4 regions of the Hymenobacter sp. APR13 genome follow, and region 3 is predicted to be linked to each of the others. Evidence: riboswitches for the same ligand, from Rfam matches in the RefSeq annotation. Region 3 holds a riboswitch; each other region holds the start of a gene.

Region 1 (7,061 bases), 1.5 Mb from region 3:
ATTTCGGTGGCGAAGATGGGCACCACTGGCTTGCCGTTGGCGCCGCGCTCCAGCCCCAGGCTGTCGGCCACGGCCGTCATCTGGCGCAGCACCTTGCGGTTGCTCAGCTCCGAGGGCAGGTTGTTGAGGCTGATTTCGGTGCGGTTGTAAGAGTCGAACTCGAAGGCATCCAGCTGGGCCTTGTTGTTGCGGGGTTTCTGCTGCTGCACGCGCCGCATGATGGCGTAGGCCGGATTCTCGCGGGGCCGCACCACCACCTCGCCCAAGCTCACGGCCCCGGCGCCCAGCGCAAAGTCGATGGTCTGGCGCGCGGCCTGCTGCCGGATGGGTTTTTTCAGGGCCGCAAAGCCCATGGCCGAAGCCACCACCGTGTCGGCCGGGGCGGTGCTGAGGGTGTAGCGGCCGTTTTCATCGGCGGTGGCGCCGGCCGTGGTGCCGGGCACGAACACCGACGCGAATGGCACCGGCTTGCCCGTGGCGGCCTCCGTAATGCGGCCGGTCAGCAGCAGCTGCTGGGCCTGGGTTGAACCGGCGCCGGCCAGCAGCAAAAGCAACAACAGAAAGTGGTAGCGGTAAGGAAGCAACAAGGGTAATCGGCAGCTGGAAATCAGATAAGTGACAGACGGCGAGGCGTAAGATACGGCTTTCGGATAGCCCTGCCATGCCTCTCACATAGCGCAAGCGAAAAAGCACCCGCTACGTTCCGCCATCCTTGTATACAAGAGGGTTGTCGTCAGGTTATCAAATTGTTAGCATACTGCGGGCTACTGCACCACCACTTCCACCCGGCGGTTGCGGGGGCGCTGCTGCGGGTCGCGGTTGTCGGCCACGGGGCGCGTGCCGCCGTAGCCCCGCGCCAGCAGCCGCACCGAGTCGATGCCCTGCTGCACCAGGTAGCGGCGCACCACCCGGGCCCGCTGCTGGGAGAGGCGCAGGTTCAGGTGGGCCTCGCCCACGTTATCGGTGTGGCCGGCCACTTCCAGGCGCAGGCCGGGCTGGCGGCGCAGCGTCTGGGCCAGCTCGTTGAGCGTAGGAAGGCTGGAGGGCAGCAGCTCCGCTGTGCTTTGGGCGAAGTACAGGTTGGGCAGCGTGACGGCCGCGCCCCTGGCCAGGTTGCCCAGCTCCGCCAGCGCCGGCGGGTCGTTTTTAGGCGGAAGCGGCCGGGCGACCCCGACGGACCGGGGAGCCGGCTTCGCCGGGGCGGCGGGGCGGGGCTTGGGCAGTGGGGCGGACGCGGGGCGCGGGCGGTAGCCGATGACCAGAGCCGCTTTGGCGGGCACAGACGTGATACGGGCCCGCCGGGCGGCCATAAAAGCGGCCGTGTCGGCGGCGGTAGCGAGCTTAACCCGCACTGGCCGCGCCGACCAGAGGTAGCTCATTGGAATGGGCTGAATGTTGGACTGCCCGCCGAAGAAATCCGTTATCGACGCGTCGGGCCGCTGCCAGGCCAGCAGCAGCCGGGAGTCCAGCGCGTTCTGGTAGTACTCCACCCGCAGCGCGTAGCGCTTCCCGGCCTCCAGCCGCACGCGGGCTTGGCCCTTGGTAAAGTGCTGGTCGCGCCAGGAGTCGAACAGCAGCTGGTTGTCCAGCCACATCCGCACGCCGTCGTCCACGGTCAGGTGCAGCACGTACTGGCCCGTCACGGGCGCTTCCAGAAAACCCGTCCAGCGCACCGAGAAATGCTCGGCCGGTACGCCCGGGGCGGGCGGCAATTTGCGCCACTCAAAATCCAGCTGGTTGTCAATGCGCGTCAGTACGGCCCGCTCGAAATTCTGCCCCCGGTAATACGTGCCCGTCAGGCCGCGCGGCGTCAGGGTTTGAGCGGGGCTGAGGAGCGGAGCCAGGAGCAGGGCGGCAACCCCGGCGGCGTAGGATAGTGGTAGCATGATAAAAGAGTAAGTGATATGCAAGACTCAAACCAGGCAAACCGCCTCTCATTTCAACGAAGAATTCAACGCCTCATTGTGCCCATTTCACCAAACGCTCCGCACTGCCAACGCGGCCCGTTGCAATTCCTGGGTTTCCGGTTGTATCTTCGCTGCGTTACTTATCCAGAAAGACCGAGGGATTGGGCCCGATGACGTCTTAGCAACCTGAAATAAAACAAGGTGCTAATTCCCTTTTCAGGGCCTTTGCGGGCGCTGGAAGAAGATAAGAACAGGATTCGCGTCCCGCGCGGCTCTTTCTGGATAGGCACTTTTTGCTGCTGATTTTCTTTAGAAGAGCCGATATGCCGACCGTCCTCCCTGCCCCCGCCACTACGTCCCCCCTCCACGACATCCTGCGTCAGCGCGTGCTGATTCTCGACGGCGCCATGGGCACCATGATCCAGCGCCACACGCTCACGGAGGAGGATTTCCGGGGCACGCGCTTCGCCGACCACCCCAAGCCCCTGCGCGGCAACAACGACCTGCTCAGCCTCACCCGCCCCGACATCATCCGGGGCATTCACGACGAGTACTTCGCCGCCGGGGCCGACATGGTGGAAACCAACACCTTCAGCGGCACCACCATCGCCCAGGCCGACTACGCGCTGGAGCACATTGTATATGAGCTGAACTACGAGTCGGCGCGGCTGGCGCGGGAGTCGGCGGATGCCTTTACGGCCCTCACGCCCGACAAGCCGCGCTTCGTGGCGGGGGCCGTGGGGCCCACCAACCGCACCGCCAGCCTCTCGCCCGACGTGAACCGCCCCGGTTTCCGGGCCGTGACGTTCGATGAGCTGGCCACCGCCTACCTGGAGCAGGTGCGCGGCCTCGTGGACGGCGGCTCCGACGCGCTGCTCATCGAAACCATCTTCGACACGCTCAACGCCAAGGCCGCCCTGTTCGCGGTGCAGAAGTTCTTTGACGAGGGCGGCAAAGTGGTGCCCGTCATGATTTCGGGTACGATAACCGATGCCTCGGGCCGCACCCTGAGCGGGCAGACGGTGGAGGCGTTCTGGAACTCCATCCGCCATTTGCCGCTGCTGAGCGTGGGGTTGAACTGCGCCCTCGGCGCCGACCAGCTCAAAGTATACATCAAGGAGCTGAGCCGCATTGCCGACGTACACATTTCGGCCTACCCCAACGCCGGCTTGCCCAACGCCTTTGGCGGCTACGATGAGTCGGCCCAGGAATTTGCGGGCGTAGTGGAGGGCTACCTGGCCGACGGCCTCGTGACGGTGGTGGGCGGCTGCTGCGGCACCACGCCCCAGCACATCGGCGAGCTGGCCCGCCTGGCCGAAAAGTACGCGCCGCGCCTCTTACCGGAAGTGCCCAGAGCCACCCGTCTGAGCGGCCTGGAACCGTTTGGCGTGTACCCCGACAGCCTGTTCGTGAACGTAGGCGAGCGGTGCAACGTGACCGGCAGCCGCGCCTTCGCCCGCCTCATCCGCACCGGCAACTACGAGGCAGCCCTGCAGGTAGCCCGCGACCAGGTGGAAGGCGGCGCGCAGGTTATCGACGTGAACATGGACGAGGGTATGCTCGACTCGGAGCAGGCCATGACCACGTTCCTGAACCTGATTGCCTCGGAGCCCGACATTTCGCGGGTGCCCGTCATGATTGACTCCTCGAAGTGGAGCGTGCTGGAAGCCGGCCTCAAGTGCGTGCAGGGCAAGAGCATCGTCAACTCCATTTCCCTGAAGGAAGGTGAGGAGGTGTTCCGGCAACGGGCCCGCACCGTGCGCCAGTACGGCGCGGCCGTGGTGGTCATGGCCTTCGACGAGAACGGCCAGGCCGACAACTACGAGAAGCGCATCGAAATCTGCCGGCGCAGCTACGACATCCTAGTGAACGAAGTCGGTTTCCCGGCCGAGGACATCATTTTCGACCCCAATATCCTGACGGTGGGCACCGGCATGGAGGAGCACCGCAACTACGCGCTGGACTTCATCGAGGCGGTCCGCTGGATCAAGCAGAACTTGCCCGGTGCCCTCACCAGCGGCGGTGTTTCGAACATCAGCTTCTCGTTCCGCGGCAACGACGTAGTGCGCGAGGCCATGCACTCGGCCTTCCTCTACCACGCCATCCGCGCCGGCCTGGACATGGGCATCGTGAACCCCAGCCAGTTGGCCGTGTACGACGAGGTGCCGCAGGACCTGCTGGAGCTGGTGGAAGACGTGCTGCTCAACCGCCGCCCCGACGCCACCGAACGCCTCGTGGACTTCGCCGACACGGTGAAGCAGAAAGACAAAGTGGAAGTGGTAGCCGACGCCTGGCGCAGCCTGCCGGTGAAGGAGCGCCTGCAACACGCCTTGGTGAAAGGCATTACCGAGTTCATCGACCAGGATACCGAGGAAGTGCGGCAGCTGGTAGGCCGCCCGCTGGAGGTGATTGAAGGCCCGCTGATGGCCGGCATGAACGTGGTCGGCGACCTGTTCGGGGCCGGCAAGATGTTCCTGCCCCAGGTAGTGAAATCGGCCCGGGTGATGAAGAAGGCGGTGGCCTACCTGGAGCCTTACCTGCTGGCCGACAAGCAGAGCGGCGACCGGCAGACGGCCGGTAAAATCCTGCTGGCTACGGTGAAAGGCGACGTCCACGACATCGGCAAGAACATCGTGGGCGTGGTGCTGGCCTGCAACAACTTCGACATCGTAGACCTGGGCGTGATGGTGCCGCTGGAGCGCATCCTCGACGAAGCCCAGAAGCAGCAGGTGGACGTTATCGGCCTGAGCGGGCTGATTACGCCGAGCCTGGATGAGATGGTGTACGTGGCTCAGGAGATGGAAAAGCGCGGCCTGAAAACCCCGCTGCTCATCGGCGGCGCTACCACCTCGCGCCTGCACGCCGCCGTGAAAATCGCGCCCAACTACAGCGGCCCCATCGTGCACGTGAATGACGCCTCCCGCTCGGTGGGCGTGGCCGCCGCCCTGCTCGGCTCGGCCGATGCGGAGTACGCCCGCACCGTGCGCGAGGAGTACCGCCAGCTGCGCGAGGACTACGCCGGCCGCCAGCGCGACAAAAACTACCTGACCATCGAGGCCGCCCGCGAAAACGGGTTCAAAGCCGACTGGGCCGCTACGCCCATCGTGAAGCCCACCTTCCTCGGCACCAGAACTCTGGAAGACTACGACCTGGCCGAGCTGGCCACTTACATCGACTGGACGCCGTTCTTCCAGACCTGGGAGCTGAAAGGCCGCTACCCGCGCATCCTGGAAGACCCGAACGTGGGTGAGGCCGCCACCCAGCTCTTCCAAGACGCCCAGAAGATGCTGCGCCAGATCATCGACGAGAAGCTGCTCACGGCCCGCGCCGTCATCGGCTTCTGGCCCGCCAACACCGTCGGCCACGACACCGTGCAGGTGTTCACCGACGACACCCGCCAGACAGTAGCCACCGAGTTTTTCACCCTGCGCCAGCAGAGCGAAAAGGCCGAGGGCGTGCCCAACCTGGCCTTCTCCGACTTTGTGGCCCCGCTCGAAACCGGCCGGGCCGACTACATCGGCGGCTTTGCTGTCACGGCCGGCATCGGTATTGAAAAGCACCTGGAGCGGTTCGAGGCCGAGCACGACGACTACAGTAGCATCCTGATGAAGGCTTTGGCCGACCGCCTCGCTGAGGCCTTTGCCGAGCGCCTGCACCAGCGCGTACGGGAGGAGTTCTGGGGCTACGACCCGGCCGAGAACCTCACCAACGAGGACCTGATTCAGGAGAAATACAAAGGCGTGCGCCCCGCCCCCGGCTACCCCGGCTGCCCCGACCACACTGAGAAAATTACCCTGTTCAACCTGCTCGACGCCGAAACCGCCACCGGCATCCGCCTCACCGAAAACCTGGCCATGTACCCCGCCTCCTCCGTGAGCGGCCTCTACTACGCCCACCCCGACAGCCGCTACTTCGGCCTCGGTCGCATCGGCCAGGACCAGGTAGCCGATATGGCCGCGCGCAAACACATGCCGCTGCCGGAGCTGGAGCGCTGGCTGATGCCGAACCTGAACTACGAGCCGGCGGCGGTGCCCGTAACGGCAGAGTAGCGCATGGACCGTCGCAACGAACCTGACGAGACGCCTCACCCCCCGGCCCCCTCTCCGAAAAAGGAGAGGGGGAGCCAGACGATGGACCGGTCAGAGGTTGTTCTGCCACAGGAAAAGGCCTTTACCACCGACAAGCGGCAGTATGGCAAGCTCAGCCTGAAAGACCGAAGTCGGGCTATGCGCCATGCGCCCACGGAAGCGGAAGAAGCCCTTTGGCAGCTGGTGCGTGGCAATGCACTGGGGGCTAAGTTCCGGCGCCAGCACAGCATCGACCGGTATATCGTGGATTTTGTGAGCCTGCGCCACAAGCTGATCCTGGAAGTTGATGGCGAAGGTCATTATCAGCCTGATCAGCAGGATTACGATGCTGGTCGCACAGCACTTCTTGCCGAGTTAGGCTACCGACTGCTGCGGTTTTCCAACGCCCAGGTCCTCACACAACCCCGACGAACAATAGCCACCATCAAACTTCACCTCACCTCAACTGCCCAATAACGCGTCAGGCTCCCCCTCTCCTTTTTCGGAGAGGGGGCCGGGGGGTGAGGCGCCCACCAGCACGAGCCGGACCACCGACCGATATGAAAGTAACCGAACACCTGACCCGCGCCAACGGCAAAACGCTGTTTTCCTTCGAGGTCCTGCCCCCCAAAAAGGGCGAGAACATCAAGAACCTGTTCTCCAACATCGAGCCCCTGATGGAGTTCAAACCGCCGTTTATTGACGTGACCTACCACCGCGAGGAGTACGTGTACCGCCAGCACCCCAACGGCCTGTTGGAAAAGAAGACCGTGCGCAAGCGGCCCGGCACCGTAGGCATCTGCGCGGCCATCAAAAACCGCTTCGACGTGGACACTGTGCCCCACCTCATCTGCGGCGGCTTCTCGAAGGAGGAAACCGAAAACGCCCTCATCGACCTGCACTTCCTGGGCATCGACAACGTGCTGGCGTTGCGCGGCGACCCTATTAAGTCGGAAGGTAGCTTCAAGCCCGACCCCGACGGCCACGCATATGCCTGCGACCTGATCGGGCAGGTGTCGGACCTGAATAAGGGGGCGTATCTGGATGAGAAGCAGGACGATACCTGGGCTACGGACTTCTGCATCGG
Region 2 (7,061 bases), 1.3 Mb from region 3:
ATCACGCCCCGTAGCAGCAGCTCCTCCAGCACCGGAGCCGCCACGCACAAAATCAAAAACGCTACTACGGGCAATTGCTCTAGCTTCTGATAGGGTTCACCCTCGAAGCCCGGCAGGTGCAACAGGTCTATCAGCGAAAGCACCATATCGGCCGCCAGCACCAGCACGGGCAGCGCGATAATCAACCAGCCGGGTACATGCCCATGCAGGTTGATACTGGGCCAACGGCCGGAGTAGCGCCGCCGGAGAAACCACAGCAGCGTACCGTTGCCAGCTACCGCAAACAGCAATAGCGCTACGGCCGTGGGCAGGGAAAGTAGCTTCTCCCCTAACAGCAGAACCGGCACTCCCACCACCAATGAAAACAACATATACCACCCCAGAAAACCCCAGCTTTCTTTGATGGTAGGATAGACTGTCTTGGCTTGAACGGCCGGAACGGGAAGCGCAACTATAGTTTCCACAGAAGATAGGATAAGCTGGATACGGGCTCAAAGCTACGTGTCAGCAGGCCTAATCCCAACCGCAGAAACCCCTAATTCCACTGCTCAACGGCACCTCCTACGCGCCCAACTGCCGGGCAATATCCGCTATAGTAGGGCCGGTGTAGGCGGGGGCGGCAGCCAGCGGGTACAGCGCCTGGCCGGGGCGCGCCACGAAGGCCGCCTGCAGGCCGGCACGCACGGCCCCGGCCGTATCCCAGCCGTGAGCCGCAATCAGCAGCGTGTCGGCGGGGGCTACCTGAAGCTTCTGGCAGGCCATGCGGTAGGTGTCGGGGTGGGGCTTGTAGCGCTGCACAACGTCCACGCTCAGTAGCTGCTCGAAGAAGCTGCTGAGGCCCGCGTAGGCTATCTGCTTTTTCACGGCCGGACCCGACGAGTTGGTGAGCGTGGCCATCCGGAACCCGGCTTTTTGCAGGCGCGTGAGGGCTGGCACCACGTCGGGGTGCGGCGGCAGCTCGGTGATGAGGGCCAGCAGCTCCTTCTTGCGCGCTTCCGGGCGAGCCGACTGACCGAGGGACTGCGCCAGCATATCGAGGGCGGCGGCCCCAATCTGCCCGAAATCGTGGTAGGCAGCGGTGGCAGTATCCACCAGCGAGTATTGCAGCAGCAGCGAAAACCACTGTTTGAAAGCGAATTCGGACTTGAACTCTTGGTTGATGGCCGTCTGCAGCTTGCTCAGGTCCAGCAGGGTTTCGTTGACGTCAAACAGCAGCAGTTTGGGACGGGCGGCGAGGGGCAGGGCCATAAGCGAAGAAGGCAGCGCGGCCGCCGTAGCAGCCAGCGCGAGAGAAGAAAGAAACGTGCGACGAGTACTCATAGCCCCGTTATACGCAGAAACCCGGCGCCGACCGGGTTTTTCTCCACATGCCACCCCGTAACGCAAACAGCCGGAACATCCCGGCCCCGGCTGCTTCATAGGCCATAACGGCCCAATTTTTAATTCTTAATTTTTAATTCATTTCCCAGCTTGCTATGCTTGCGGCCGTAGCCGAAGTAGATGGCCAGGCCGATAGCCAGCCACACGGCCAGCCGCAGCCACGTTTCCCAGGGCAGCGCCAGCATCATCACCACGCAGGTCAGGATGCCGAGGATGGGCACCAGCGGCACCCAGGGCGTGCGGAATCCGCGCGGGGCGTCGGGCTCGCGCTTGCGCATAATCAGGATGCCCACGCACACCATCACAAAGGCCAGCAGCGTGCCGATGCTCGTCATCTCGCCCACCACTGAAATCGGCACGAAGCCCGCAAACAGCGCAATGAACAGCCCCAGCAGCAGATTCGACTGCAGCGGCGTGCGGAACCGCTCGTGAATCCGGGCGAAAACCGGGGGCAGCAGGCCATCTTTGGCCATGCTGAAAAACACCCGGCTCTGGCCCAGCAAGTCCACCAGAATCACGGACGTATAACCAACGATGATGGCCAGAATTACGGCCGACGACAGCCAGGCGTAGGGCGTTTTCTCGATGGCAATGGCCACCGGCGCAGCGCTGTTCTTGAACTCGGTGTAGTTGGCCAGTCCGGTCATCACGTGCCCGAACAGCACGAACAGCACAGTGCAGATAAGCAATGAGCCGATGATGCCGATGGGCATGTTGCGCTGCGGGTTCTTGGTTTCCTGGGCCATGGTAGCCACGATATCGAAGCCGATGAACACGAAGAACACCACGCCCGCCCCGCGCAGAATACCGCTCCAGCCAAACTCGCCAAACACGCCGGTATTGGCCGGAATGTAGGGTTGGTAGTTGGTGGGGTCGATGTACTGCCAGCCCAGCGCAATAAACACCAGCACCACCGACACCTTCAGCGTCACGACCAGCGCATTAAACCACGCCGAGCCCGACGTGCCGCGAATGATAATCAGGGTGATGGCCAGCACAATCAGCATGGCCGGAATATTGACGAAGCCGTGCACGATACTGCCGTCGGCCAGCGTGGCCGTTTCGAACGGCGACATCACCAGCTGCGGCGGCACGATGATGCCGTACTTGCTCAGGAACTTAAGCAGATATTGCGACCAGCTGATGGCCACCGTGGCCGCGCCCACCGAGTATTCCAGCACCAAATCCCAGCCGATAATCCAGGCGAACAGCTCGCCCATGGTGGCGTAGGCGTAGGTGTAGGCCGAGCCGGCCACGGGCACCATGGAGGCAAACTCGGCGTAACACAGCGCCGAGAAGGCGCAGCCCACGGCCGCCACCACAAACGAGAGCGTCACGGCCGGGCCGGCGTTGTTGGCGGCGGCAATGCCGGTTAGCGAGAACAGGCCCGCCCCGATAATTACGCCGATGCCGATGGTAATGAGGTTGAAGCCGTTCAGGCTTCGTTTGAGCGTTCCGGCGCCGGTTTCGGCCGCCTCCTGCCGCAGCAGTTCCAGTGATTTTCTAAGCATGAAAAAGGGTGAAGACGCGCGCAGCCGTTGTGTAGCGGCGCCTTGCTGGTAGTGGGGTGATAGGCAACTGGCTGGGACTGAGCTGCCCGCCAGTACGTGAGAAACTGAAGTTTGAGGGCGAACGAGCTACGCCACTACCTGGATAACGGATTCAGAGAAACGCTCCATTTCTTCCAGCTGCGGACTGGCCTGCAACAAAAAGAAATCCACGCCTACGGCCTCGAAAGCGCCAATCCGGTCCTGCAGCTGGGCAGGCGTGCCGGTCAGGCCGGTGCGCAGGCCGCGGTTGGAAACCGAGTAGTCGTGCAGCGACACCTGCTGCTCCAGCTGGGTGCCGGCCAGCCACTGCTGGTAGTTGCCGTAGCCCGAGGCCGAGGCTTTTACGTTGGTGATGCGGTCCAGTTCCTTCTTCACGTCCTGCTCCGAGTCGCGCACGATGGTGTAGCCGGCCACGCCGAATTTCATCGGCGGCAGGCCTTTCTGCTCGCGGCGGCGGCGCATATCCGCAATGCGGGCCCCAATCAGCTCCGGCGAGTCGCCGTGCATCACGTAACCGTCGCACTGGGTGGAAATGAGGTCCTTGGCCGCTTCCGATTCGCCGCCGGCGTACAGGAATGGGGCTTTGGCGGGCTTGGGCTGCAGCACGTTGTCGGCTACCTGGTAGTACTTGCCGTCGTAGCTGAAATGGTCCTGCTTCCACACGTTGGTCACCACGTCCAGCCACTCGCGGGTGCGGGCGTACCGGTCGTCGTGCTGCTCGAAGTGCAGGCCATACTTGGTGGCCTCATCCTTCCACCAGCTCGATACCACGTTCAGCGACAACCGCCCGGGCGCAATCAAATCGATGTTGGCGGCCTGCTTGGCCAGCAGCGCGGGGTTGTGGAAGGTGGGCCGCACGGCCACCATAATTTCCAGCTGCTCGGTGACAGCGGCCAGCGCGGCGGCCGTGCTCCAGGCCTCCAGCGAAGGCGCCTCGGTGCCTTTGATGTCGTTCAGGTACAGCTCCGCAATCAGCGTGAGGTCGTAGCCCAACGCCTCGCTGCGCTGCGCCAGCTGCTTCACATAGCTCCAGTCGGTGGGCATCTGCTCGTCCTCGACGTTGCGCAGCCAGCCCCCGAAAACGGGCATCCAATAGCCAAATTTCATGGTTCGTTGAGTTGAGTAGAACGTCATGCTGAGCTTGCCGAAGCATCTCGCGTGCTGACGTTGTGATAGTAATCCGGCGTCAGCACGCGAGATGCTTCGGCAAGCTCAGCATGACGTTCTGATTGTTTGCTTGAATGAATCGTCGGCCTATGCCGTGGCCACTCCCTCCTGAGCCACCGCCGTCACCGGCAGCTGCGATTCCAGGTAGTCCACGAAGCGGGCGTAGGGGTCGAAGCCGACCACGTTCACGGCGTCGGCCACGAAGTTGGACAGGGCGTTGATGTCGTAGAACAGCACGTCGCCGGTGCGGTCATCAAGCAAGTATTCGATGCCGCCCACGTCGATTTTGGCGGCGGCCACGATGCGCTCCACGGCTTCAATCACCTCGGCGGGTGGCGTGAAGGCCTCTACCTGGATTCCCTTTTTCGGGGCTTCCGTCAGGCAGAACTCGGCCGACTGCTCTTCCGGAATCTGGCAGATTTCGGCCGGGCACAGGTTGAAGCTCTCGCCGGTGGTGTACACCTTCATGGCGTAGAGAAACTTGCCATTGAGCGTTTCCACGCGGTGAATGTGGCCGCCGCGGGGCGTCACGTACTCCTGCACCAGCGCCGTCTGGTCGATGCCCAGGTCAATCTGGTTGTTGTCGACGGCGGCTTGCAGGCCTTCCGGCGTATCGAAGCGGATGATGCCCGCGCCGCTGCCGCCGATGTTCACCTTCACCACCACCGGAAAGCGCAGCTCGCGCGCGGCATCCGCGGCCCGCGAGGCGTGGTTGATGACCCGCGAAGCCGGATATTTTAGCCCCAGCGACTCAAACAAGGACAGCTGCCGTGCCTTGTTGGTCTCGATGGCCGTGGCCGCCGAGCCGTTGATGATGCGCGTACCGATGCGCTCCAGATGCGTGGCGTAGCCGGCCGTGTGGAAGATACCCTGCCCATGCCCGCGCAGGTACGCCGACGAGCTCATGCGGTTCACCACGAGGCTGTAGCGGCTTTCCCTTTCCGAGGGGTTGAACAGGTGATGCGCGGCGTCGATTTTCTCGTAGGGCAGGCCGCGGCGGTCCAGCTCCGCAAACAGGGGCTTGAACCACTCGGGGTGCTCGAAATAGATACCTATGGGCTTTTGGAGGGATGACACAGTCAGAAGCAAAAAGACGGAAAATGAAAAACGAAACGGCGCCGGCAGAAGCGCAACGCCACCGGCTCCCGGGAAAAAACAACGCAGGAACGGAAGTCCGGCCTAGCCGATTACACCGCCCGCAAACCGCGCAACGAACGAATCAGCAGCCACCGCAGGCCGCCAAACGGAGCGCAAAGCCTGCACCCGGCCTGGCCATCGGGCGACAATCCGAGAAAAAGAGGAGGTGCGGGCGCGAAGCCGCTCAGTGCAGCAGCCGGCCGACGTGCAGCGCCGGCGGGCGCATACCCGCGAAAACAGAGAAGGGGCTAGCTACGCCCGACAACAACAGCAACAACAGCCCCGGCCCGCCAGCCGCAACGCGGCAGCCGGAGCCAAAAAAGCGGAGGTTGAATGCAGGAGGTTGTTGGAAGCGTCCACGGCAACTTGTTTTTATATGGTCAGGAATTGGCACCGTTCCGGAGGGTTCCGGGTGGTTGCCGACGCTTCATCGAGCCTGTCTCTCAGCGCCTCTGTATAAAAACAATCCTTCGGGCTAGAAAGAATTGATAGGGCAAAGGTAAAACCGGATTGCTGCCCCCGCAACCCGGACTGTACAAAGCCCCAACCGCCCCATTTTGTTGCGACTGGCGGTTCTTTCCTCGCCCCTGGCTGCCCGCCTCCGCCAGCCCGAAGCCGGGGCCACGGCCTTCGCCCGCCAGTGCTGGAACCGGCCGATTCCAAGGCGTCAGCCCCGATAAAAACCCGCGACCGAGCCCGCAAACGAAGGTTTAACCGAAAAATTTAAATTTTTCAAGAGGCCAGTTTTTAGCCTTGGCACCGAAAACTGGCACCGGAGTTGCAAATGACCTTGCAGAAGCCCGGCCGCCAGTCCGGACGGCAGCGGGCTTCTTTCACCCGTCATAAATTTTCCAATCATAGCCATGAAGAAGTTCCTCGTCATCCTCGCCGCTTTCTCGTTTTCTGCCGCCGCCGTTTCGGCCCAGACGCTGCCCGCCAAAGCGCCTCACGGCCAGCACCGCATGAAAGGCGACAAAGCCGCCAAAACGCCCGAGCAGCGCGCCGACCACGCCGCCAAGAGCCTCACCAAGCAGCTCGGCCTGTCGGCCGCCCAGACTGAGCAGGTGCGCCAGCTGCACCTGAGCCGCGCCAAGGAAATGCAGGCCTACAAAGCCCAGGTCGGCACCACGCCCGCTACCAAGCGCCAGCACCATGAGGCCATGAAGGGCAAAAAAGCCCAGTACGACGCCCAGCTCAAGCAAATCCTGAGCGCCGACCAGTACGCCAAGTACACCCAGCTGCAGTCTGACCGCATGGCCAAGCGCAAAGCCCACCAGGGCCCCAAGCAGGCCAAAGGCTAAGCTTTCCTGCCACCAAAAAAAACCAGCCCTGACGGTAACGTCAGGGCTGTTTTTTTGTGTCATTCCGAGCGAAGCGAGGAATCTGGGTGATGCTGTAGCATGCGTGGTTACCCAGATTCCTCGCTTTGCTCGGAATGACACCCTACTTTGCGGAATCCGCCTCACCGGCAATGCGGCCGTGCTCGGCAAACCAGCGCAGGCGGTAGCACATGATGGCCGTGTCGCCGAGCTGGGCCAGCAGGCGGTAGTTGGCCACGGCCCCCACGGCGGCCCCGATGACGGGCACCAGCTGGGCCAGCTTGGCCAAGTCGATGTAGTCGCGGTACTCCTGCTGGAACGTGCGCCAGTCGAAGGTTTCGGCAGTGACGGTTTGCTGCGTTTCGGGCCAGGCGGCGAGCTGGCAGTAGGTTTCGCGGCGGGTGTGCTGGCTGCTGAAGGCCAGCTGGAAGATGTGCAGCAGGTAGAGCCGCTCCGGGAAGCTGCGCACGTCATGGCCGTAGAGGGCGGCAATATCAAACAGCAGCTT
Region 3 (7,061 bases):
AGTCGGTGGCAATGCGGGCAAACACGGCCTCGTCGTAGTTCACCAGGTCCATTTTGTTCACGGCCAGCACAAAATGCCGGATGCCCAGCAGCGCGGCAATGAGGGTGTGGCGGCGGGTTTGCTCAATCACGCCCTGGCGGGCATCCACCAGCACAATGGCCAGATCAGCGTTGCTGGCACCCGTGACCATGTTGCGGGTGTACTGCACGTGGCCGGGCGCATCGGTAATGATGAACTTGCGGCGGGGCGTGGTGAAGTACTTGTAGGCCACGTCGATGGTGATGCCCTGTTCCCGCTCGGCGCGCAGGCCGTCGGTCAGCAACGCCAAATCCACGGTGCCATTGGAAGCCTGCCGCTTCTCCAGCGCCGCCAGCACGTCCAGCGACACGGATTCGGAGTCGTACAGCAGCCGCCCAATCAGGGTGCTCTTGCCGTCATCCACGCTCCCGCAGGTGATAAATCGAAGTAAGTCCACGGTTGTAATGTGAAGAATGTGGGTGAATGTGAGAAATGTGAAAAATGACTGTTCAGCGAAGTGGAATGAGTGGTGAGAAAGAGCAGCAGAGCGGCGCGTCATTGTGCCGGACGGTGCACCCTTTATTTCTCACATTCACCCACATTCGTCACATTTCACACATTTAGAAATATCCGTTCCGCTTGCGGTCTTCCATGCCGGCTTCGGAGATGTTGTCGTCGAGGCGGGTGGCGCCCCGCTCGCTTACTTTGGCCAGCAGCAGGTCCTGGATGATGTCTTCCACGGTGCGGGCGTCGCTTTCCACGGCGGCGGTGCAGGTGGAGTCGCCCACGGTGCGGAAGCGCACCTGCCGGGTCACGATTTCGTCTTCGTCATCGAGCTGCAAATGCTCGGTGAGGCCCAGCAGCTGGCCCGAGGGCAGCACCACGCAGGTACGCTCGTGGCCGAAGTAGATGTCGGGCAGCGGAATGTTTTCGCGCTGGATGTAGCGCCACACGTCCAGCTCCGTCCAGTTGGAAATCGGGAACACGCGCACGTTTTCGCCCTTCTGGATGCGGCCGTTGTAGATGTTCCAGAGCTCGGGGCGCTGGCGCTTGGGGTCCCACTGGCCAAATTCGTCGCGCACCGAGAAGATGCGCTCCTTGGCCCGGGCCTTTTCCTCGTCGCGGCGGGCCCCGCCGATGCAGGCGTCGAACTCAAACTCCTCGATTACCTCCAGCAGCGTGTAGGTCTGCAGCGGGTTGCGGCTGGGGTACTTGCCGCCCGGCTCACGCAGGCGCTGCCGCTTAATCGTATCCTCCACCTTGCGCACCACCAGCTTTTCGCCCAGCTGGGCGGCTAGCTGGTCGCGGTAGGCCAGCACCTCGGGGAAGTTGTGGCCGGTATCCACGTGCACCAGCGGGAAGGGGAAGCGGCCGGGGCGGAAGGCTTTCTCGGCCAAACGCGTGAGTACAATGGAATCCTTGCCGCCCGAAAACAGCAGGGCCGGCCGCTCAAACTGCCCCGCCACCTCCCGCAGGATGTGGATGGCTTCGGCTTCCAGCCGGTCGAGGTAATCGAAAGTGGTACTCATATTTGTCTGGATTTCAGTTCTGTTGTTGTCCGTCATGCTGAGCGCAGCCGAAGCATCTCTACCGCTTCGTTGTGGCGGTTCATTAACCCAAGGTTTAAACCCTGGGCTATGGAGCGGTTGACGTTGGAATCAACTTGATTAGCCAGCGGTAGAAATGCTTCGACTTCGCTCAGCATGACGTTCTTTTTTGCCGTGCTATCTGGCCGGAACCGGCTCCACCACCGGGTCGGGGCCGTCGTGATGCGCGGTGGCGTGCAGGCCGCACTCCTTGGCCGAAAGGTCTTCCCACCACCAGCGGCCGGCCCGGAAATCCTCGCCGGGCTTGATGGCGCGGGTGCAGGGGGCGCAGCCGATGCTCACGAAGCCCTGCTGGTGCAGCGGGTTCACCGGAATGCCCTCTTGCTGCACAAAGGCCAGCGCCTGCTCCCAGGTCCAGTCGAAGAGCGGGTGGATTTTTACGAGTTGGTGCGCCGCGTCCCACTCCACGGGGTCCATCGTCTGCCGGTTCTGCGACTGTTCGGCCCGGATGCCGGTCACCCAGGCCCCGCGGCCGGCCAGGGCCCGGTTCAGGGGCTCCACCTTGCGGATGTGGCAGCACTCCTTGCGGTTGTCCACGCTCTCGTAGAAGGAGTTCGGGCCTTTCTGCAGGAGCAGGTTTTCCAGGTCCTCGCGCTGCGGGGCGTACACCGCAATGGGCTTCTGGTAGCGGATCAGCGTCTTATTCCAGGTAGAGTAGGTTTCCTGGAAGTTGCGGCCGGTATCGAGGGTGAACACCTCAATGGGCAAGTTGTGGGCGAAAATCAGGTGGCTGATGATCTGGTCTTCCAGCCCGAACGAGGTGGAAAAAACGGCCTGACCGGGGAAGGTGTCGGCCACCAGACGCAGGCGCTCCAGGGCGGAGGCGGCCACTATGAGAGGGCGCAGGCGGTCCAGCAAGGCGTGGGCGGCCGGCGCAGCATCAGCTGCAGGCATAGCAGAAAGAGGGGAGGAGGAAGCCGCCCGATTGGGTCGCGGCATTCCGGCCGGAAGATGGTTTCGGCGAAAACGGCCTACGCAGCGGCGCAGCGCAGTTTTCAGCGAAACAGAAACGGGTGTGCGGTTCCCCTGGCCGACGGCGCAAATGCGCGCGTCAGCTCAGAAATAGGCGGCGCACAAACCAGAAAAATGGGAGCGTGCCTAGCCCTGACAACAGCCCATGCTCAGCATACCACAACATCCATGCTGTACAGCACAGAGGGTAGCAGAAGCGGCGGCGGTGTTGAACAAGGATTTCACGGCTTGTTGTTTTTATATGGTCAGGACTTGGCACCGTTTCGGAAGGTCCGCTGGTTGCCGGCGTTTCGTCGAGCCTGTCTCTCCACGCCTCTGTATAAAAACAATCCTTTCGGGGGGTAAAGAATTGGTAGTACAAAGGTAGAAGCGGAAATTTTACACTTCCAAATTATATTTCATTTACAAGGGCGCAGAGCTAATCTTTGCAGAGGTTATTTTATGGTTAAACTATTAAATTATAGATTTTTATGTGCAAATGGTAGCCGGTTGCAGCAGCTTGGTCCCGACCTGCCAGAACGGCGCAGCTAGAACCGGTAGCACCGTGCCAGTGCCTTTCCGCCCTATAGCGACCCTAGCCGAAGCGCCACTCTGGCCGGGCCCAGGAGCCGGCTCAATCCGTCGGAAATCAGGCTGGGGTTTTCCTGCCGTCACGGCCCACTCGTAGGTGGGGGCCAACCTTGGTAGCGGAAACTTCATGTAACCTACAGCCGCGCAACGTAGTCTTACAGGAGACACCTTGCCTTTCAACTATGCCTGCACTTCCTTCTTCCAAGCGCCTCCAAAACCAAGTAGCCCTCGTCACGGGCGGTAGCTCCGGCATTGGGGCCGGGGTGGCCCGAGCCCTGGCCGCCGAGGGTGCCCGGGTGTTTGTCAATTACTCGCACAGCGCCGACGATGCGGCCGAAGTGGTGCGTGAAATAGAGCAGGCCGGCGGCCAGGCCACAGTGCTGCAGGCCGATGTGAGCAAGGAAGAAGACGTGCTGCGCATGTTCGACCAGATCCGCGAGCAGGCCGGCACGCTGCATATCCTCATCAACAACTCCGGCATCCAGGACGATGCCCCGCTGCTGAACATGACGCTGGAGCAGTGGCAGAAAGTTATTGGCGTGAACCTGACCGGGCAGTTTTTGTGCGCCCGCGAGGCCGCCCGCGAGTTTGTGCGGCGCGGCCCGCAGCCGGAGATTTCCAAAGCCACCGGCAAAATCATCTGTATGAGTTCGGTGCACGAGGTTATTCCCTGGGCTGGGCACGTCAACTACGCCACCAGCAAGGGCGGTATCATGCAGTTGATGAAGACGATGGCCCAGGAACTGGCCCCGCACCGCATCCGGGTGAACAGCATCGGCCCCGGAGCCATTGCCACGCCCATCAACCTCTCGGCCCGCGACACGCCGCAGGAGGAGAAAGACCTGCTTACGCTCATTCCCTACGGCCGCATCGGCGAGCCGGCCGACATCGGCAACGTGGCCGTGTGGCTGGCTTCCGACGAGTCGGATTACGTGACCGGCATCACGCTCTTCGCCGATGGCGGCATGACGCTCTACCCCGGTTTCGCCGACAACGGCTGAGCCACTGATACCAGAAAAACGCTGGCCCTGGCGCAGACAGGGGCCAGCCAGGAGCGCGTCAGCGGCGCCAGTGACAACCTAAGGCCTTAATCAACCAGCAATTTTATCCAATGAACGAGGAACAGCGCCGGCAGCAGGAGCTGCGGGAGGGCCGGCAGCACTGGCACCAGTTCGGCCCCTACGTGAGCGACCGGCAGTGGGGTACCGTGCGCGAAGACTACTCGGCCGATGCCCAGCCCTGGAACTACACCACCCACGACATGGCCCGCAGCCTGGCCTACCGCTGGGGTGAGGATGCGCTGGGCGGTATCTGCGACGACCAGCAGCTGCTGTGCCTGGGTTTGGGACTCTGGAACGGGCAGGACACCATCCTGAAAGAGCGCCTGTTCGGCCTCAGTGGGCCCGAAGGCAACCACGGTGAGGACGTGAAGGAACTCTACTACTACCTCGACAACACGCCCACCCACTCCTACATGCGGATGCTCTACAAGTACCCGCAGCACGCCTTTCCGTATGACTGGCTGGTGAAGGAAAACGGCCGCCGCAACCGCCAGAAACCCGAGTTTGAGCTCACCGACACCTGCATCTTCCGCGAAGACCGGTACTTCGACGTCTTCCTCGACTACGCCAAAGTCGGCCCTACCGACCTGCTCATGCAGATTACGGTGCACAACCGCGGCCCGCACGAGGCGCTGCTGCATGTGCTGCCGCAACTGTGGTTCCGCAATACTTGGAGCTGGGGCAACGAAGCCTATAAGCCCCGCCTAGCCGCCGCCGACACCGGCCGGATTTGCGTGGACCACGCCAAGCTGCCCGCTCTGGAGCTCTACTGCGACCAGCCTGCCGACCAGCCCTGCACGCTGCTGTTCTGCGACAACGAAACCAACACCGCCCGCCTCTACCAAGCCCCCAACCCCGCCCCGTACTGCAAAGACGGCATCCACGAATACGTGGTACAGGGCGAGAAAACGGCCATCAACCCGGCCCGGGAAGGCACCAAGGCTGCTGCGCACTACACCCTCAACGTGCCGCCCGGCGAGAGCCGCACCGTGCGCGTGCGGCTGGCCGCCCCCGGCCTCGCGGCGCCCTTCGAGGAGTTTGAGGCGCTGATGAGCCAGCGCAAAGCCGAGGCCGACCAGTTCTACGCCGACCTGCAGCACGACCTGGCCAGCACCGACGCCCGCAATGTGCAGCGCCAGGCCCTGGCCGGCATGCTCTGGAGCAAGCAGTTCTACTACTACGACGTGCCCGAGTGGCTGGCCGGCGACCCCACCATGCCACCCCCGCCGCCTGAGCGGCAGCACGGTCGCAACAGCACCTGGCCCCACCTCAACAACGCCGACATCATCTCGATGCCCGACAAGTGGGAGTACCCGTGGTATGCGGCCTGGGATTTGGCGTTTCACTGCATTCCGCTGGCATTGGTGGACGTGGAGTTTGCCAAGCACCAGCTACGCCTGCTCTGCCAGGACTGGTACATGCACCCCAGCGGCCAACTGCCCGCCTACGAGTGGAAGCTGGAAGACGTGAACCCGCCGGTACATGCCTACGCCACCTGGCGGGTCTACAAAATGTGCCTCAAGCACAGCGGCAACCCCGACACGGCCTTCCTGGAAAGCATGTTCCATCGGCTGCTGCTGAACTTTACGTGGTGGGTGAACCGCAAAGACCGCCACAACCGCAACGTATTCGAGGGCGGCTTCCTGGGCCTTGACAACATCGGCGTGTTCGATAGAAGCGCGCCGCTGCCCACCGGCGGCCACATCGAGCAGGCCGACGGCACCAGCTGGATGGCCATGTTCGCGCTCAACATGATGCGCATTGCGCTGGAGCTGTCCAAGACCAACCCGGTGTACCAGGACATGGCCAGCAAGTTCTTCGAGCATTTCCTCTACATCGCCCACGCCATGAGCAGCTTCTCGGAAGGCGAAATTGACATGTGGGACGAGCAGGACGAGTTCTACTACGACGTGCTCAACACGCCCGACAAAGGCCGGGTGAGCTTGCGGATCCGGTCGATGGTGGGGCTGATTCCGCTGTTTGCGGTGGAAGTGCTGGACGAGGACGCCCTGCGCGGCGCCCCGCAGTTTGTGCGCCGCCTCAACTGGTTTCTCGACCACCGCCCGCAGCTGGCAGCCCTCGTGAGCCGCTGGCAGGAGCCCGGCAAAGGCCAGCGCCACCTGCTCTCGCTGCTGCGCGGCCACCGCATGAAGTTGCTGCTGCGCCGCATGCTCGACGAGGCCGAGTTTCTATCGGATTACGGCGTGCGGGCGTTGTCGCGCTACCACCTCAAGCACCCGTTCCGGCTGCAGGTGGCAGATGGCCCGGATGCCGTAGTGGCCTACGAGCCCGGCGAGTCCACCACCTCGCTGTTTGGCGGCAACAGCAACTGGCGCGGCCCCATCTGGATGCCCATGAACTTCCTGATCATCGAGTCCTTGCAGCGGTTCTACCACTACTACGGCCCCGAGTTCAAGGTGGAGTATCCGACCAACTCCGGCCACATGCACACGCTGCAGGAAATCGCCCAGGCCCTCACCGAGCGCCTCACCAAGTTGTTTCTGCGCGACGAGCAGGGCCACCGCCCCGCCTTCGGCGACGACCGTCAGCTCCAGACCGACCCGCACTTCCAGGACTACCTGCTCTTTCACGAGTACTTCCATGGCGACACCGGCCGCGGCCTCGGCGCCAGCCACCAAACCGGCTGGACCGGCCTCATCGCCAAGCTCCTGCAGTACCGCCAGCTGGAAGAATAGATTTCAGCATGACGTGCTTTCCTAAATCCCGTAATGATGTGGCTTGACTTCACGACCACCATTTCCGACGGCATGGCCTACTGGCCCGATAACGCCCCGGTGCGTATCCGCAAAACTCTGAGCATGGCCGACGGCGC
Region 4 (7,061 bases), 2.3 Mb from region 3:
AAGCGGCCGGCGTGAGGCGCACCGCCGCCGCAGTTCCGGCCGTCGCCGTCAGCGTAGCCGGCTCGTAGCCGATGCTGCTGATCTGCACCAGTTCACCCCGGCGCGCATCCAGCCGGAACCGGCCCTGGGCATCCGTCACGGTGCCGGCACTGCGGGCAGGCACGGCTACCGTGGCGAAGGGCACCGGCTGGCCGGTTTTGCGGTCGAGCACCGCGCCGCTGAGAGGGAAAGCCGCGCCGGTTTTGGCAACGGGGCGCTGGGTAGCGGCATTCTGCTGGCCCAGGCGGACCGGTGTTCGGGTGGCAAGCGCGTCTGCTGCTGCGGGCTGTAGGGCCGCTGCTATACTTGCGGCAGCGTGCGGCGGCTCAATAGTTTTCAGGAACAGAAACCCATCCACGGCCTCGCTCCAAGGGCCGGCAACCGGCAGAAACTCGAATGCATGCGTGGTGAGGCGGCGGCCCGGCGCGTCGTGCTTGAGGCTAATGAAGCTGTAGTCCTGCCCCTGGGCAAGCAGGTCGGCTTCCAGAGAACCAGAAGCGGGCGGTGGTACCAGATGGTGCTTGTCCCAGTAGCCGAAGCCGTGGGTACCGCCGCCGGCCAGCGTGCTGAGCACATACACCGCCTCAGGCCCCAGGGCCGCTTTCACCGTCTGGCCCATGGGCTTGAACTCCTTCAGCTCCGGGTATTCCAGCCCGCTTACCTTGCCGGCCAGGTGCCCGATTGCGCCCCAGCAGACCACCTTTTCCTGCGGGTGCTGGCGCAGGTACCACAGCAGGTTGTCAGCCATCTGGGCGTCGCGGGCGTTGCTGTCTTTGGCCTTGAACTCGGTGGAGTCCTTCACGGCCGGGTCGTTGGTGGCGTAATCGTGCGCCAAAGCTTGCAGGCTGCGCACCTGCTGCAGCCAGAAGGTGGCCCGCTCGCGCCGTTTGGCATCGGGGCCGGTGGCTACTTTGGTCAGCAGCTTGCGGGCCTTACCCAGCTGCATGTCAAAGAGCAGAATCTGGTGCGAGGGCGGAAATATGTTATGCTCGCCCATCATGCTCACGCACTCGTCGAGGTAGTCGTAGGCAATGCCATCGGCCCCTTTTTCGGGCTTGAGGAACACTTCCAGCTCCTCCAGCATCTCGTCGTCGTTCCAGCTCACCTGCGAGTCGAAACCTGTGACGCGCAAGCCGCCTTTGCCCAGCAGCGGCAGCATGGCCTGAAACTCCTGCGTCTCAGTCCAGACCGGATACACGGAGGCCGCAATAGCCGCCGGCACCGGCGCGCCCCGCTGGATTTCCCGCTCGGCGCGGTCGAGGGAGTAGAAGCCGCTTTCAAACGCCACCGTCGTAAAGCCCATCCGTTCCTTCAGGAACCTAATCAGCCGGATTTTGGCCTCAGTGGCCGTGCCCACGCCGTGGGTCGGCTCGCCCAGCATCACCACCCGCGCCCGCCCGATTTCCTGGCGCAGAAACTCCAGGTCCGAGAAGTCGGTGTCGGCGGGGCTGATGCTGCGGATGGCGTGGGTGGGCAACGGGGCGGCTGCCGGAGCCGTGGTGGCGGGGGTTGTGGGTTGGGCCAGGGCTGGAGCCGTAGCGGCGGTGAGCAGGCAGCAGGCGGCCAGCAACCGGAAATTCACAGGCATAGCAATCAAGTAATTCAGGGAGTAATAATTCTGCCGCCAAACTACATGAGCCATTCCTAATACTCTCCACTATCAGCCACCTGACTGCTAAGGTGCAGGAGGCCACACCTACGTCTAGCGCACCGGCAACAGCGCCATTCGAAAGGCCTGAAAACACAAAAAGCCCTTCCGCACGGGGCAGAAGGGCTTTTTGTGTTTTCAGACGGCTTTTTCAAACCGGTTGCAGGAGCTTACTCCTTCTCAAGGCGCAGCTCAGCACCGGCGGCGCTTTTCAGCGTCAGCTTGTCGTCGGTGAGGGTTACCACGTTGAACGTGTTGCTCTGGGCAGCGCCATCGGGGGTCATGGTGATGGTTTTACCGGGCTGGTCGAACGTGTATTTGCCGTTTACGGCACCAGCGGGCGAGGTCATGTTGTACTGGCCGTTGGCGAAGAAGGTGATGCGCTCATCTTCCTGGGCATCGGTCTGCTTTACTTTGTCGCCGGCGGCGCTCAGTTCTTTATCTGTTTTCCAGACTTTGCTTTGCGTGCCGTAGAGCATGTTTACGCCTTCTACTTTACCTTCCTTGCTGCCACACGAGGCGGCAAACAACGACACAAGCATCAGGAGGCTGGCCAGGTAGCGGAACGGATGGGAGAGAGTTTTCATGGAATTCCGTGAAATGGTTGAGAGATGAAAAGCGTGTTTTGCCTGAGCCGAAGGGTGCCGGCCGACCACTGGCAACCCCAGTGTTGCGCTTCTTACGGGAGGTTGCGGCAAGATGTTTACAGCTGATATATATGGCCTGATAACTTATTGCGGATCTTGGCGTAAGAAGCCACACGACAGGCCCTGAAGCTGGTAGTCGGCTCTTTTCCCACTCTTCCAACCCAACGCACGACTATGGGACTCTTTGATTTTCTCTCGAACGAAGGCGAAAAAAAACCCGTTGAACCCGTTAAGCCCGCTGCTACCGGCGACACCGACTTCTTCGGCAATGCCAACGCCGCCGCCGGCGAAACCTACACGGTAGTAAGCGGCGACTCGCTCTCCAAAATTGCCCGCAACCACTACGGCGACGGCACCAAATGGAAGCAGATCTACGAAGCCAACAAGGCCATCATCGGCGCCGACCCCGACAAAATCGAAATCGGCCAGGTACTGACCCTGCCCAAAGAATAGCCGTTTCCTTTTCCAGGAAATGTACTAAAAGCCGCCTTGCAAAGGGCGGCTTTTTTTGTGTCTTTCCCTGGCACTTTGGCCGCTGGGCAGGCTGGTTTCGCCCCCGAAAACCGACTGGCCAGCGGCGGCATTTTCAGCTACCACCACCGCTGCAGCGGCAGTAGCCGGGGCCTTTTCGGCCGCTTACAGAAGCCGGCAACTCCGATTAGCCGAATAAGCCATCAATCATACAAATCAAATTATCAGATACATACACACAACCTCCACTACAGATACAGCCATCAGGAGCGCGCAAACGGCGTTCTTTTGCTTGCGCCAAAAAAAATAACCGGCAGCTGTTGCAGATATCAAAACTACGCCTATACCTTTGCAACACCAACCCGGTACTCCCCCGCTCGCGGCGGGGAAGTTTTCATAGGATTTATACAGAAGTGGCGAGAGAATAGGCTCCCCGACCCACTGGCAACCTTCGACCGCGCGAAAGGTGCCAATTCCTACCCGACCAGCCATCCGGCGGCGGGGCATATAACCTCGGAGTACCATGGAAAACACCCTCGCTTTCGCCCCCCAATACCCCACCGCTTCGGCCGCCTTCGGGCCTGCTGCTTCGCCGTGGGGTTTGCGCGTTTCTGCGGCTACGGCCCTAGTTGCCGGCCGAATGCGAATGCGCGGCTGTTGCGGCGCGTGTTGTTGCTGTTGCTAGCCTGAATCCGGCTACGCAGCCCCCCCCTCCCCCTCCTGCACACCTGACCGGTACCGGCCTGCCCTGGCCCCCGGCTCCCTCCTTTGCTTTGGCCTAGCCGGTTCCGTGCGCGGTTCGGCTGGTTCGGCAGAGGACTCTGCTACGCTTCGGCGCGGCATTTCAGCGGTCTACGCTCCCCTTTCCCATACCAAACGCCTTCCAAATCAGCCCTGCCATGTCCACGCAGAACCTCCACTTCGAGACCCTTCAGCTCCACGCCGGCCAGCAGCCCGACCCCGTTACCGGTTCGCGCGCCGTGCCCATTCACCAGACCACCAGCTACGTGTTCAAGAACGCCGAGCACGGCGCCAACCTGTTTGCGCTGAAGGAGTTCGGCAACATCTACACCCGCCTGATGAACCCCACCACCGACGTGTTCGAGCAGCGCGTGGCGGCCTTGGAAGGCGGCGTGGCGGCCTTGGCGGTATCGTCGGGGCAGGCGGCGCAATTCATTGCCCTCAACAACATCCTGCAGGCCGGCGACAACTTCGTGAGCACCACGCACCTGTATGGTGGCACCTACAACCAGTTCAAGGTGGCCTTCAAGCGCCTGGGCATTGAGGTGCGCTTCGCCGACGGCGACCAGCCCGCCAAGTTTGAGGCCCTGATTGACGAGAACACCAAGGCCATTTACCTGGAAACCATCGGCAACCCCAGCTTCAGCATCCCCGATTTTGAGGCTATTGCCGCCATTGCCCGCAAGCACGACCTGCCGCTCATCGTGGACAACACCTTTGGGGCGGGCGGTTACCTGTTCCGGCCGCTGGAGCACGGCGCCAGCATCGTGGTGGAATCAGCTACCAAGTGGATTGGCGGCCACGGCACCAGCGTGGGCGGCGTGATTGTGGACGGCGGCACCTACGACTTCGGCAACGGCAAGTTCCCGCAGTTCACCGAGCCGTCCGACGGCTACCACGGGCTGGTGTTCAACGACGTATTCGGCAAAAACGGGCCGTTCGGCAACATTGCTTTCATCATCCGGGCCCGGGTGGAAGGCCTGCGCGACTTTGGTCCGTCGCAGAGTCCGTTCAACTCTTTCCTGCTGCTGCAGGGCCTCGAAACGCTGAGTCTGCGGGTGGAGCGCACCGTGGAAAACGCCCTGCGCGTGGCTACGTGGCTGGAGCAGCACCCGCAGGTGGAAGCCGTGAACTACCCCGGTCTGCCGAGCAGCCCCTACCACCAACTGGCCCAGAAATACCTGAAGCGCGGCTACGGCGGCGTGCTCACCTTCGCCATCAAAGGCAGCAAGGAAACCGCCACCCAGTTCATCGACAACCTGAAGCTGGTAAGCCACTTGGCCAACGTCGGCGACGCCAAAACGCTCATCATCCAGCCCTCGGCCACCACGCACCAGCAGCTTTCCGACGCCGAGCAGCGCGCCGCCGGCGTAACGCCCACGCTGCTACGCCTGTCGGTGGGCATCGAGCACTTCGACGATATCCGGGCCGACTTGCAGCAGGCCTTCGACGCCGTGCGCAACGCCGCCACGCCAGACCCCAAAGAAACTACGCTGCTGCCCGAGCCGCAGCCCGAACATGCCGCACCGCTGGAGGTGTAAGTGAGAGTGGGGTTATGGGCGGGCTGTTTTGAGAGGGCAGCCCGCCCCGCCTCCAGCCTCGCGGCACGCGGGCAGGACGTCGGTTTTTTTGTGAGAGAGGAAACCGATACTCCCTGCCCGCCCATGGCCGGGGCTGAGCCGGCACTACCGGCTCAGCCTGCGGGCTATGGATATTCTCACGGCCCTGATGGCCGATTTGCACCGTCAGGCTTCGGCTTGGCATACGCGCCGCAGGCGGGCAGCCGGTGCGCCACTTGCGCCAATTGGCGGCCACGCGCTTCGCACGTCGCGAAACTGATTTTCGCGCTCCTTTTTTCTTTCTGATGAGCTCTACCATTTCTTCTGACGCGCCGCACGTGTTCCGGTTGCCCCGGCCGCTGCGGCTGGAAAACGGGGCGCTGCTGCCGCAGGTGGAGGTAGCCTACCAGACCTACGGCCGCCTCAACGCCGCCCGCGACAACGTGGTGTGGGTGTGCCATGCCCTCACCGCCAACGCCAACGTGCTCGACTGGTGGCCCGGCCTGTTCGGGGCCGGCTGCCACTTCGACCCGGCCGACTGGTTTGTGGTGTGCGCCAACGTGGTGGGCTCCTGCTACGGCAGCACCGGCCCCGTATCGCCGCCCGATTCTGCGGCGGAGTCGCTGTACCACGCGTTTCCGCTGCTGACCGTGCGCGACCTAGTGGCGGTGCATGAGGCGCTGCGCGAGCACCTGGCTTTGCGCCAGATCAATACGCTGATTGGAGGCTCGCTGGGCGGGCAGCAGGCCGTAGAGTGGGCCGTGCAGCAGCCTACGTTGTTTGAGAATCTGGTGCTGATTGCCACCAACGCCCGCCATTCGGCCTGGGGCATAGCCTTCAACGAGGCGCAGCGGCTGGCCATCTTCGCCGACCCGACGTACGCGGCGGCCACGCCCGAGGGCGGCGCGGCCGGCCTGCGGGCGGCCCGGGCCATGGCCCTGCTCAGCTACCGCAGCTACGACGCCTACCAGCGCAGCCAGACCGAAACCACCGACGACGCGCTGGACGACTTCCGGGCCAGTTCCTACCAGCGCTACCAGGGCGACAAGCTGGTGGCCCGCTTCAACGCCTACTCCTACGTGGCCCTGAGCCGCACCATGGACTCGCACCACGTAGGGCGCGGCCGCGGCGGCGTACGGGAGGCGCTGGGCCGCATCCGGGCCCGCACCCTCGTCATCAGCATCACCTCCGACGTGCTGTTTCCGCCCGCTGAGCAGCAGCTTTTGGCCCAGCACATTCAAGGCGCCATGTACGCCGAAATGGACTCCCAGTACGGCCACGACGGCTTTCTGCTAGAAACCACCCAGCTCACGCATTTTCTCGAACGATTTTCCGTCCAGACCTATGTCCACTAATCCTGCTCCCGCTTCTGCCCCGCTTCGTATTGGCCTGATTGGGTTCGGCTGCGTGGGCCAGGGCCTCTACGACATACTGCAGCAGCAGCCCGAAGCGGGCTTCGAAATTGCCCGCATTGCCGTCAAGAACCCCACCAAAGCCCGCCCGCTGCCACTAGACCGGTTCGACTTCCGGGCCGACGACCTGCTGCAGGACGCCTCGCTGGACGTGCTGGTGGAGGTGATTGACGACGCCGACGAGGCCTTCAGGCTGGTGCGCGAGGCGCTGCGCCAGGGCCGCCGCGTGGTCACGGCCAATAAGGCCATGCTGGCCCGCCACCTGCCCGAGCTGGTGCAGCTGCAGCAGCAGACCGGCGGCACGCTACTCTATGAAGCAGCCGTGTGCGGCAGCATTCCGGTGATTCGCACCCTCGATGCCTACTTCGGGGCCGAGCCGCTACGCAGCGTGACCGGCATCCTCAACGGCTCGTCTAACTACGTGCTGACCCGCATGGGCGAAGCCGGCGCCGACTACGCCCCGGCGCTGGCCGAAGCCCAGCAGAAAGGCTTCGCCGAAACCGACCCCACCCTGGACATGGGCGCCTTCGACCCTCGCTCCAAA

What was found. A riboswitch is a leader RNA that binds a small molecule or an ion and turns the genes downstream of it on or off. The one in region 3 is predicted to bind S-adenosylmethionine.
Region 1: it holds a riboswitch for S-adenosylmethionine, as region 3 does, so the genes downstream of both, metH (methionine synthase) here and N008_RS15180 (phosphoadenylyl-sulfate reductase) in region 3, are expected to answer to the same signal.
Region 2: it holds a riboswitch for S-adenosylmethionine, as region 3 does, so the genes downstream of both, N008_RS00250 (RimK family alpha-L-glutamate ligase) here and N008_RS15180 (phosphoadenylyl-sulfate reductase) in region 3, are expected to answer to the same signal.
Region 4: it holds a riboswitch for S-adenosylmethionine, as region 3 does, so the genes downstream of both, N008_RS05635 (O-acetylhomoserine aminocarboxypropyltransferase/cysteine synthase family protein) here and N008_RS15180 (phosphoadenylyl-sulfate reductase) in region 3, are expected to answer to the same signal.

The regions. Positions count from the first base shown of each region.
Region 1 is NZ_CP006587.1:2,129,812-2,136,872, forward strand. Features, by position in the region: gene N008_RS08925 (DUF5686 and carboxypeptidase-like regulatory domain-containing protein) at 1-587, opposite strand, end outside; gene N008_RS21510 (PA14 domain-containing protein) at 765-1,886, opposite strand; SAM riboswitch class I at 2,045-2,158, shown strand; gene metH (methionine synthase) at 2,231-5,956, shown strand; gene N008_RS22335 (endonuclease domain-containing protein) at 5,960-6,451, shown strand; gene metF (methylenetetrahydrofolate reductase [NAD(P)H]) at 6,535-7,061, shown strand, end outside.
Region 2 is NZ_CP006587.1:66,018-73,078, forward strand. Features, by position in the region: gene N008_RS21115 (CPBP family intramembrane glutamic endopeptidase) at 1-371, opposite strand, end outside; gene N008_RS00235 (haloacid dehalogenase type II) at 562-1,320, opposite strand; gene N008_RS00240 (amino acid permease) at 1,440-2,891, opposite strand; gene N008_RS00245 (LLM class flavin-dependent oxidoreductase) at 3,018-4,037, opposite strand; gene N008_RS00250 (RimK family alpha-L-glutamate ligase) at 4,185-5,174, opposite strand; SAM riboswitch class I at 5,604-5,697, opposite strand; gene N008_RS00255 (hypothetical protein) at 6,098-6,535, shown strand; gene N008_RS00260 (EcsC family protein) at 6,678-7,061, opposite strand, start outside.
Region 3 is NZ_CP006587.1:3,632,078-3,639,138, forward strand. Features, by position in the region: gene N008_RS15170 (sulfate adenylyltransferase subunit 1) at 1-475, opposite strand, end outside; gene cysD (sulfate adenylyltransferase subunit CysD) at 639-1,583, opposite strand; gene N008_RS15180 (phosphoadenylyl-sulfate reductase) at 1,743-2,519, opposite strand; SAM riboswitch class I at 2,832-2,923, opposite strand; gene N008_RS15185 (SDR family oxidoreductase) at 3,350-4,168, shown strand; gene N008_RS15190 (MGH1-like glycoside hydrolase domain-containing protein) at 4,279-6,924, shown strand; gene N008_RS15195 (cyclase family protein) at 6,958-7,061, shown strand, end outside.
Region 4 is NZ_CP006587.1:1,333,707-1,340,767, forward strand. Features, by position in the region: gene N008_RS05620 (erythromycin esterase family protein) at 1-1,627, opposite strand, end outside; gene N008_RS21355 (lipocalin family protein) at 1,858-2,274, opposite strand; gene N008_RS05630 (LysM peptidoglycan-binding domain-containing protein) at 2,509-2,787, shown strand; SAM riboswitch class I at 3,206-3,319, shown strand; gene N008_RS05635 (O-acetylhomoserine aminocarboxypropyltransferase/cysteine synthase family protein) at 3,705-5,087, shown strand; gene metX (homoserine O-acetyltransferase family protein) at 5,411-6,460, shown strand; gene N008_RS05645 (homoserine dehydrogenase) at 6,450-7,061, shown strand, end outside.